DNA from 3 places in the Janthinobacterium sp. SUN206 genome. Region 2 is predicted to be linked to each of the others. Evidence: predicted binding sites of a transcription regulator. Region 2 holds the regulator's gene; each other region holds the start of a gene.
What was found. The regulator FliA, encoded in region 2, starts transcription of late flagellar genes. The targets are predictions, from matches to a motif close to CTAAAGTTTNNNNNNNNNNNGCCGNTA.
Positions count from the first base shown of each region.

Region 1: a site for FliA is predicted at 1,585-1,611, ahead of O3300_RS24835 (flagellar protein FliT). Genes of this name have one in related genera too.
Region 3: a site for FliA is predicted at 1,707-1,733, ahead of O3300_RS24490 (DUF5610 domain-containing protein). Genes of this name have one in related genera too.

Region 1 covers NZ_JAPWIB010000005.1:341,974-345,247, forward strand. Annotated here, with positions in the region: gene O3300_RS24830 (FimV family protein) at 1-813, shown strand, start outside; gene O3300_RS24835 (flagellar protein FliT) at 1,245-1,496, opposite strand; gene O3300_RS24840 (HDOD domain-containing protein) at 1,720-2,547, opposite strand; gene O3300_RS24845 (M13 family metallopeptidase) at 2,686-3,274, shown strand, end outside.
Region 2 covers NZ_JAPWIB010000001.1:2,451,974-2,455,247, reverse strand. Annotated here, with positions in the region: gene flhF (flagellar biosynthesis protein FlhF) at 1-26, shown strand, start outside; gene O3300_RS11090 (antiactivator of flagellar biosynthesis FleN protein) at 19-882, shown strand; gene O3300_RS11085 (RNA polymerase sigma factor FliA) at 928-1,659, shown strand; gene O3300_RS11080 (flagellar motor protein) at 1,641-2,387, shown strand; gene motD (flagellar motor protein MotD) at 2,393-3,175, shown strand; gene O3300_RS11070 (translation initiation factor Sui1) at 3,240-3,274, shown strand, end outside.
Region 3 covers NZ_JAPWIB010000005.1:272,373-275,646, reverse strand. Annotated here, with positions in the region: gene O3300_RS24495 (GGDEF domain-containing protein) at 39-1,004, shown strand; gene O3300_RS24490 (DUF5610 domain-containing protein) at 1,006-1,635, opposite strand; gene sbcB (exodeoxyribonuclease I) at 1,783-3,231, shown strand.

The DNA of each region.
Region 1 (3,274 bases), on a different contig from region 2:
TTATTGCTGGGCAGTGGCAATGGCGCCGTCGTGCGCCTGGGCACCTTGTGGCTGACGCCGGCCCCGCCCGCCGCCGTCGCCCCTGTCAGCGCGCCAGCCAGGTCCGCCGTTCCGGCGCCCGCGCCCGCGCCTGTGCCCGTGCCCGTGCCGCAACCGTTGCCATTGCCGCGCGCCGTCTCCGCCGCGCCGTCGCCCGATGCTGCCGCCCTGGCGGCCCGCGCGCGCGCCGAGGGCCTGGTGCGCCCGGCGCGCGTGTTCGTGCCGCCGCCCGCCGCGCCCGCGCCGCCCGCTGCCGCACTGCGTCCGGCGCCGTTGCGCCGCGCCACGGCGCCCGTCGCCGCTTGCGCGCCGCAAACCAATATGGAGCAGGCGCAAGCGTGCGTGGCGCTGGACGAGAAAAACGCGGCTTTGAATGACAAGCTCGGCGAATTGGAAGGCAAGATCGGCGCCTTGCAACAGGCGCTGGCTCAGCCTGCCGCCGCTGCTGCCGCCGCTGCGCCGGCTGAGGCGCAGGCGCCGCATGCCAAGCCCAAGCCCAAGCCCCTGCACGCGGCACCGGCAGCCGAGAAGAAGGCGGGCGGCAACGGCTTGCTGTGGCTGGGTATCGGCACCCTGGCCTTCCTGTTGCTGACGGCCCTCATCGTGTACGTCGTGCGCAAGCGCAGGCAGGCGGCGGGGCCGGGCGCGCCGTCGAAATACTGGGTCTTGCTGCGCAAGCCATTCGGCCGCAAGAAGAAGGAGGCGCCCGTGCTGACGGAGGCGGTGGAGGAGGGGGCGGCGGACGAGCCGGAACCGGAGCCGTTCTCGCGTTGATGATGTTGCAATGGCTGCGACAAGGCGGCGCCGGAATTTGATATAAAAAAAGATATTGAAAAAAGACAGAAAAATGCTTGTATCGCGTGTTGCCTGTTTCTTAAATATGGTGATATGATTAATTCAGTGGACTTGCTCTACGACAAAACAGCCCCAGCCTGGCGCAGTCACCAACGATAGTGTGGCGCGGCAAACAGGTGTAGCGTTGCATAAACGCCTGGGTCTGGAAGCGGTTCGCGATGCCGACGATGTGCTCGCGAACGCCGGATGCAACCGGCAGCGAGGCGACGCCAGGAGATACCTGGGGCTCGCCTTCCAAATTCCCCCTCCTTGTTTCCCGAGCGCCGCAGATGGCGCGCTCCCCGGCAAGGCGGCAGACGTAAAAAAAGCACCCGCGGGTGCTTTTGTCGTTTCTGGCGCTGCCATATGACTTACATGCGGGCGCGCGAACCTTGCATGGCGTTCGGCAACTGCGTCATCCACGGTTCCGTGATGGTGCGGATTTCGCGGTCGTTGGCCAGGATTTGCTTGAGCAAGTCGATCTTGCGCAGGCGCGAGGCGCCGGCCTGGGCGGGCACCTTGCCCGTCATGACCGTGCTGGCGGCGCTGGCGCACTGGTTTTCCAGGGCATCCAAGTCATTCCAGTCGCTCGAACGTGCGGCCACGACCATTTTATTGGTCATTCCTGCAATATTTTCATACATCGAGAGAACGTCGTTGGAGGTCATGAGCACACCCGTAACTAGTGAATGGATTACCGCTTGTCTAGATTAACGGCGTGCTTAACGGGAACTTGAGGGTGTTTTTGAAAAAAAAGTGAAAATAATTTGGATAATTTTGGCGATCCGCCGGAATCGTCCGCAAACCCGCATGGATGCAGGGTCGGCGATGCCGGCGGTGGGGGATTTATTTGACGAGTTCTTCCAATCCCGCGCTCAGTTCGGCTGGCGGCGGCATCTTGTCGACCAGTACCGAGGGCGGCAAACCCAGCGCTTCGGCCACGTTGCCGGGGTAGCAGGCGATGATTTCTTCATTGCTCAGGGCGTTTTCATCGATGCGGGCGCGCCAGGCGGCCAGGTGGATGATGGCGGCCAGGCGGTTCAGCGGCGCCTTGGCCAGCGGGTCGGGAAAGGCGGCGATGGCGTCGGCAAAGGCGCCGGGGAACTTCCAGCGGCGCGCCAGTTCGGCGCCCACCTGTGCATAGTCATAGCCCAGCGAGACCCGCTCCGCGTCGAGCCGGCGCGCATCGAGGGGCGGGGCGATCTTGTCGAGCTGCATGGCTTGCTCGGGCATGGCGGCATGGATCACCAGTTGGCCGATCGCATGCATCATGCCGATGGTGAACGCCAGGTCCTGGTTGTCGCCCGTCTGCCTGGCGATCCAGCGGGCCGACACGGCGCTGTGCAGGCTGTAGCGCCAGAATTGCGGCAGGTTCAGGCCGGGCACGGCCTTGAAGCCGCTGACCAGGCCCGAGCTGATGACGAGGGTGCGCACGGTAACAAAGCCGAGCATGAGCACGGCGTCTTCCACCGTGCCGATGCTGCGCGAGACGTGGTAATAGGCTGAATTGGCCAGCCGCAGCAGTTTGGCGCTCAAGGCCGGGTCCGCTCCCAGCTGGCGCGCGATGTCTTCGGTGGCGATGGCGGGGTTGTCGAAACTGCGCACCAGTTCATCGACGATCTTCGGGGCGGCAGGCAGGGCGTGGGGTTGCTGGAACAGCGCTTCCAGTTGCATGGCAATCTCCTTGGCGTACGCGCGGCACGGGGTCGTGAAACTATAGGCCGATTTTTTGTCCGCATGCAAAAAAGTTCCGGGATGCTTTTTGCATGGGAAACAGGCTATGATTTTGACTATTCCATCGAAAGGATCGCCATGCACGGTTTGCGTTTTTCCTGGTCCCGGACGCCTGTCCAGGCCGCCATCGTCCTCGCCCTGGCCGGCGTCTCGCTGGCTGGTTTGCCGGCCCAGGCGCACGGTCAGGCCGCCGGCGACACGGCTGCCGTCCCCGTGAAAGTCTTGCCCGGCGACGACTTCTATGACTACGTGAACGGCGACTGGCTGCGCAGCACGGAGATTCCCGCCGACCGCAGCAGCTGGGGTTCGTTCGCCATCCTCGCCAATGCGACCAACGAGCGCATCATCGCCCTCGTCGAGGGCCTGGCGGCGGCGCCGCAGGCCGATGCCTCCGCGCGCCAGGTCAGCGATTTTTACCGTTCCTGGATGGATGAATCGGCTATCGAAGCGAAAGGCTGGGCCCCGATCAAGCCCTTGTTGAGCAAGATCAATGGCATACGCGACCAGGCCGGGCTGGCCCGCGCGCTGGGCGAGAGCTTGCGCGCCGATGTCGATCCGCTCAATTCCACCAATTTTTATACGGAAAACCTGTTCGGCCTGTGGGTGGCGCAAGACTTGAACGACACCACGCGCAATGTCGCCTACCTGCTGCAGGGCGGACTGGGCT
Region 2 (3,274 bases):
AAGCGCGCGGGGTGCACCTTGGCTAATTTCGATTTCGACCAGGCCGAAGGCTTGCGCCGCATGCTGGCCGGCCCGCAGCCGCGCGTCATGACGTTCCTCTCGGCCACGCCGCAGGACGACAAGGGCGCCATGCTGGTCAACCTGGGCGCGTCGCTCGTCTACGGCGGCAATGACGTGCTGCTGCTCGACGCCAGCGGCGGCAGCGATGGCGTGGCATCGCGCCTGGGACTGGCGCACGGCGCCAGCCTGCGCGACGTGGCGCGCCAGCAGTGCGGCTTGAACCAGGTCATCCACCAGGTGCCGCAAGGCTTCGGCGTGGCCAGCCTGGGCGCGCGCAACCATTTGATGGACAGCATGGATTATGCGGGCGAGGATGAACTGCGCCGCCTGGGCAAGACGTTCGAGGTGCTGGCGCGCCAGAGCGGCATCGTGCTGGTCGACGGCGTCGTGGCGGACGAGGGGGCCTGCTTCCCCGTGCCGCTGATGGCATCGTCGGATATCGTCGTGCAAGTCTCGACCAGCGCCACCTCGATCAAGGCGGCGTACTGCCTGATCAAGCGCCTGAGCCAGGAACTGGGACGCCGTCCGTTCGGCATTCTCGTCACCGGCGCTTCCGAATCCGAAGCAAAAGTGGTATACGATAATATGGCGCAGGCGGCGAGCCGCTACCTGGCCGTGAAGCTGACTTCGATGGGGTCCGTGCCTGCCGACGAGTATCTGCACCGCGCGGCGCGGCTGGGCCGCAGCGTGGTCGATGCGTTTCCGCTGGCGGGAGCGTCGGTGGCGTTTCGCGGACTGGCCGAGCGGCTGGCCCGTTCGGCGGCGCCGGTGCTTGGCGGCACCTTGTACCAGACGGGGAGCCCGCACCAGTTCAGCGCCTGAATCGAACCGCAGCACCAGATAAGATGAGAAAACAATAAGCAGCCTATGTACACGGTCAAAGGGAAATCGAACAAGGACTATTTGCTGACGGAGCACATTCCGCTGGTGAAGCGTCTGGCGCACCATATGAAGGCGAAATTGCCGCCTTCGGTCGAGGTCGATGACCTGATCCAGGCCGGCATGATCGGCCTGCTCGATGCCATTACGCGCTATGAAGAGACGCATGGCGCGCAGTTCGAGACGTATGCCGTGCTGCGCATCCGCGGCGCCATGCTCGACGAATTGCGCACCAGCGACTGGCTGCCGCGCAGCATGCGCCAGAACATGCGCAAGATCGAAGAGGCGATGAGCACCCTGCAGCAGCGCCTCGGCCATCCGCCGACCGAGTCGGAAGTGGCGAAGCTGCTGAAAATGTCGCTGGCCGACTACCAGGAAATGCTGGGCGACGGCGGCGGCCACCAGCTCGTGTACTACGAAGACTTTCATGACCCGGACGGCAATGACAGCTTCCTCGACCGCCACTGCGTGGACGAGGACAGCGACCCCTTGCGTTCCCTGCTCGATACCGATTTCCGGCAATCCGTGATCGATGCCATCGACGCGCTGCCGCCACGCGAGAAAATACTCATGGGCCTGTATTACGAAGAAGAGCTGAACCTGAAGGAGATCGGCGCGGTGATGGGCGTATCCGAATCGCGCGTCTCGCAGCTGCATACCCAGGCCGTCGCGCGCCTGCGCGCAACCTTGAGGGAGCTGGCGTGGACTGGTCCAGCGTAATCGGGCTGGCGCTGGCGCTGGCCGGCCTGCTGGTCGGCCAGGCACTGGAAGGCGGCAAGATGGCCTCCCTGCTGCAGCCGGCCGCCTTTGCCATCGTCATCGTCGGCACCTTCGGCGCCGTGCTGCTGCAGACGCGGCTGCGCACTTTTGTCCGCGGCCTGGAAATGCTGCGCTGGGTGTTCCTGCCGCCGTCCGACACGCGCGCTGCGCTGGCGCGCGACATCGGGCAATGGAGCCTGACGGCGCGCCGCGACGGCCCGCTGGCGCTCGAACGCCTGATGGAAAACACGGCCGACCGCTTCAACGCCAAGGGTTTGCGCATGATCGTCGACGGCATCGCGCCCGACAAGCTGCGTCAGCTGCTCGACGTGGAAATCTCCGCCTACGAAATGGCCGAGCGCCAGGCCGTCAAGGTGTGGGAATCGGCGGCCGGCTATTCGCCTACAATCGGCATCCTGGGCGCCGTGCTGGGCCTGATCCACGTGATGGAAAACCTCACCGACCCCAGCAAGCTGGGCGGCGGCATCGCCGTGGCCTTCGTCTCGACCATCTATGGCGTGGGTCTGGCCAATCTGCTGTTCCTGCCGGTGGCCAATAAACTCAAGGCCATCGTCTCGCGCCGCGTGGTGCAATATGAAATCACGGCCGCCGTGCTGTACGACATCGCCACGGGCGACCACACGCGCATCATCGAAGAGCGCGTGTCCAGCCTCTTGCACGAGCATTGACCATGATGCGGCGCGCGCGCAGGAAGTATGACGAGGAACCGGATAACCAGGACCGCTGGCTGATCTCGTACGCCGACTTCATCACCCTGCTGTTCGCCTTTTTCGTCGTCATGTATGCGATTTCGCAAGTTAACGAAGGCAAGTACCGCGTCTTCCAGAGCGCCATCGGCCAGGCCTTCAGCCTGGAAAAGGGCGCGCCGCCCATCATCATGGAAGCGCCGCAGGCCATCCCGTTGCCCAATCCCGCCCTGAAACGCCGCACGGAAGCCATCCGCCGCGAGCGCGAACACATGACGCGCCTGGCGCAGGACCTGACGTCGACCCTGGCGCCGCTGGTCAAGGAAGGCAAGGTGCGGGTCACGCAGACGAGCCGCGGTGTGAGCGTGGAAATCAATGCCAGCGTGCTGTTCGATCCGGGCGCGGCGGGCCTGACGGCGGAATCGGACCAGGCCTTGCGCGCCGTGGCCGTGCTGCTCAAGGACGACACGCACGACGTGCAGGTGGAAGGGCATACGGATGTGCAGCCGATCAGCAATTCGACCTTTGCCTCGAACTGGGAGTTGTCGGCCGCGCGCGCCAGCGCCGTGGTGCGCCTGTTCATCGCCAGCGGCGTCAAGGCGTCGCGCCTGACGGCCGTGGGCCACGCCGACAATATCCCCGTGGCGCCGAACGCCACGCCGGAAGGGCGCGCGCGCAACCGCCGGGTCGCCGTGACGATTTTGTCGGGCATCCCCGAAACGGTGACGGAAGTGCCGACGGCGCCCGTGGCGCCTGCGCCGGCCAATTGACGCTCGTCAACTGCGGGCTGCCGCTTGGTACAATCGCGCTTTCTTCCTCTTTTATCGTTTCCTCATGAAAAGTAGCTCCCTGGGCGGTCTCGTCTATTC
Region 3 (3,274 bases), on a different contig from region 2:
GCCCCCTGCTCGCGCGCCGGCTTTTTGAAAGTGTGATTGTGGAACAGATCGGCAACTTCGGCGCTTCAGGCTGCAACATCGGCGATTTACAGCTATTTCGCGATGGGGCGGATAGCCAGACGGCCGCCATGCTAGCGCCCTGCCCCGTGATGCGCCTGGAAGCGGGCGAAGCCATTGCCGACACGCAAGGCGCCAGCCTGTACATCGTCCTGCGCGGCTCGCTGGCCGTGGCCGCCGACACCCACACGGGCATGGATGACGGCACCGTCAGCAAGGTCTTGCCCGGCGAAAGCGTGGGCGAACAATCGGTGCTCGATGAAGCGAGCAACCTGGCCGCCATTTCCGCCCTGGAAGAAACCGATTTGCTGGTGATCGACGCGGCCATCGTCTGGGAATTGATCGAACAGTCGAACGGCCTGGCGCGCAACCTGCTGCGGCTGCTGTCCTTCCGCATCCGCGCCGCCAATGCCCTGCTGCGCCGGCGCCAAAAACTGGGCGAATTCTACCGCCAGCTGTCGATGGTCGACAGCCTGACGGGCTTGTACAACCGCGCCTGGCTGACGGATTTACTGCCCAACATGATCGTCACGGCCCACGCCAGCGGCTCGCCGCTGTCGCTGGTGATGATAGACCTCGACCATTTCAAGCGCTTCAACGACACGCACGGCCACCAGGCGGGCGACCAGGCACTGCGCATCGCCGCGCAAGTGCTGGGCGCCGCCCTGCGGCCCACGGATTTTGCCGTGCGCTACGGTGGCGAGGAAATGATGGTGATCTTGCCCGATACCAACGAACACGTGGCCTTGCGGGTGGCCGAGCGCTTGTGCGAGCGCATGCAGCTCGCCGTCATCTTCGCCGACATGCGCAGCGCCTTGCCGCACATCACGGGTTCCTTCGGCGTGGCCAGCCTGGCGGCCGAACAGGACGACCATGCGCTGATCGCCGCAGCCGACGCGGCGCTCTATCGCGCCAAAGCATCGGGCCGCAACAGGGTCATGCTGTAGTTCAGGCAGCCTTGCTGTCGGCCGGCTTGCCAGCATCCGGCTTGGCGGCATCATCCTTCTTGCTGCTGTGCGCGGCGATGAAGTCGGCATAGCCCTTTTGCACCAGCTCGTACGTCTTGTCGATATTGCCGGCGATGTCGCCATTCAGCACTTTCAAGCCGCCCAGGATGTCGCGCGCTTCCTTGAAGCCTTTTTCCATGCCGCCGCTGATGGTGTCCATGAACTTGGTCAAGGCCGTATCGTCGTCCAGGCCGGGATTCTGTTTCTTGAAAGCATCAAAAAATCCCGTCGACAGCGATACAATGCGGTTCGCCGTCGCTTCGGCGCTGTTATCCTGCGAAGCCGCGTTCTGGATCGCATCCTCGCCGTACTGACCCTTCAGCGCTTCATTGATGTTGGTGATGGCCGTCTTGTACAGCAGCGCCAGCGGTTCGTTCTCGGAACCGATCGACACGTTCAGCGACGCCTGCATGATGGAAGCGTTCAATTGCAGCTTGGTGCGGTCATTCACGCTCATTTCAGCGTTGACGCCGTCCTTTTGCTGGACTTTATCGTCCTTGCCGGCAACGCCCGTACTGACGGAAGTCACGGAAGGGGTGGAATTGCCGCTTGCGGCGATGGGAATTGACACGATAGACCTCCTTGAACGGGCAATGTATGCCACCATGCGGGAAACGCGATGATGACCATCCTCTCGTGTAGTATCGGCAGGTTTTCAGAAAACTGTAGCAGCGGCCGCTTTTGGCGGCCCGGATAACCAATCAAGCAACGACCATCAATGACTAACCAGACCTTTCTTTGGCACGACTACGAAACCTTTGGCGCCCAGCCGCGCCGCGACCGCCCGGCCCAGTTCGCCGCCATCCGCACGGATGCCGACCTCAACGAGATCGGCGAACCCATCATGCTGTATTGTCAGCCTGCCAATGATTTCCTGCCCGACCCGCAGTCGTGCCTGATCACGGGCATCACGCCGCAGCAGTGTCTGCAGCTGGGCGTGCCCGAACACCAGTTCGCCGCCACCATCGAAGCGGCCTTTTCGGAGCCAGGCACCATCGGCGTGGGCTACAACACCATCCGTTTCGACGATGAAGTCACGCGTTTCCTGTTCTGGCGCAACCTGATCGACCCGTATGCGCGCGAATGGAAGAACCATTGCGGCCGCTGGGACATCCTCGACGTGGTGCGCATGACGCACGCGCTGCGCCCGGAAGGCATTCAATGGCCGAAGCGCGACGATGGCCAGACCAGTTTTAAACTGGAACACTTGAGCAAGGTCAATGGCCTGGCCCACGAAGCGGCGCATGATGCACTGTCCGACGTGCGCGCCACCATCGCCCTGGCGCGCCTGATCAAGGAAAAACAGCCGAAACTGTTCGAATTCTGCCTGGCCCTGCACAAGAAGGACCGGGTCGCCAGCGAAATGGGCATGCACCTGGCCGCCGGCGAGCGCCAGCCTTTCCTGCACGTGTCGGGCATGTTCCCCGCCGAACGGGGTTGCCTGGGCATCGTCTGGCCGCTGGCCACGCACCCGAGCAATAAAAATGAAATCCTCGTCTGGGATTGCGCCTACGACCCGCGCGAGTTGTTCCAGCTGGACGCCGACACCATCCGCACGCGCTTGTTCACGCGCAAGGACGCCATGCCGGAAGGCATGACGCGCCTGCCCGTGAAAAGCGTGCACCTGAACAAGTCGCCCATGCTGGTCGGCAATTTAAAGACCTTGTCGCCGGCCATGGCCGCGCAATGGGGCATCGATCTGGACGCGGCGAAGGTCAACGCGCAATTCGCCGCCGCGGCGCCGAACATGGATGCCGTCTGGGCCGAAGTGTTCCAGCGCCCGGGCGCGAATGCCGCGCTGGACGTGGATGAAGATTTGTACAATGGTTTCGTCAGCAACGACGACCGCCGCCTGCTCGAATCCTTGCGCCGCGACACGCCTGCCAAGCTGGCCACGGCCCGCCCCTCGTTTGCCGATGAGCGCCTGCAGGAACTGCTGTTCCGCTACCGCGCCCGCAATTTCCCGCAAACCCTGAGCGAAGCGGAAAGCCTGCGCTGGGAACAGCACCGCGCCGCCCGCCTGTTCGACGGCGACGCCGGCGCCCGCACCATCGAAATGCTGTTTACGGAAATCGACGTGCTGTCGGAATCCGTCGATGAGCGGGGCGAGGAAATTCTGGGAGAACTCTACGATTACGCGGAGATCGTCGCACCACAGCGTGACTAAATGCAAAATGCCGGGCTAGCCCGGCATTTTTTATGGATGACAA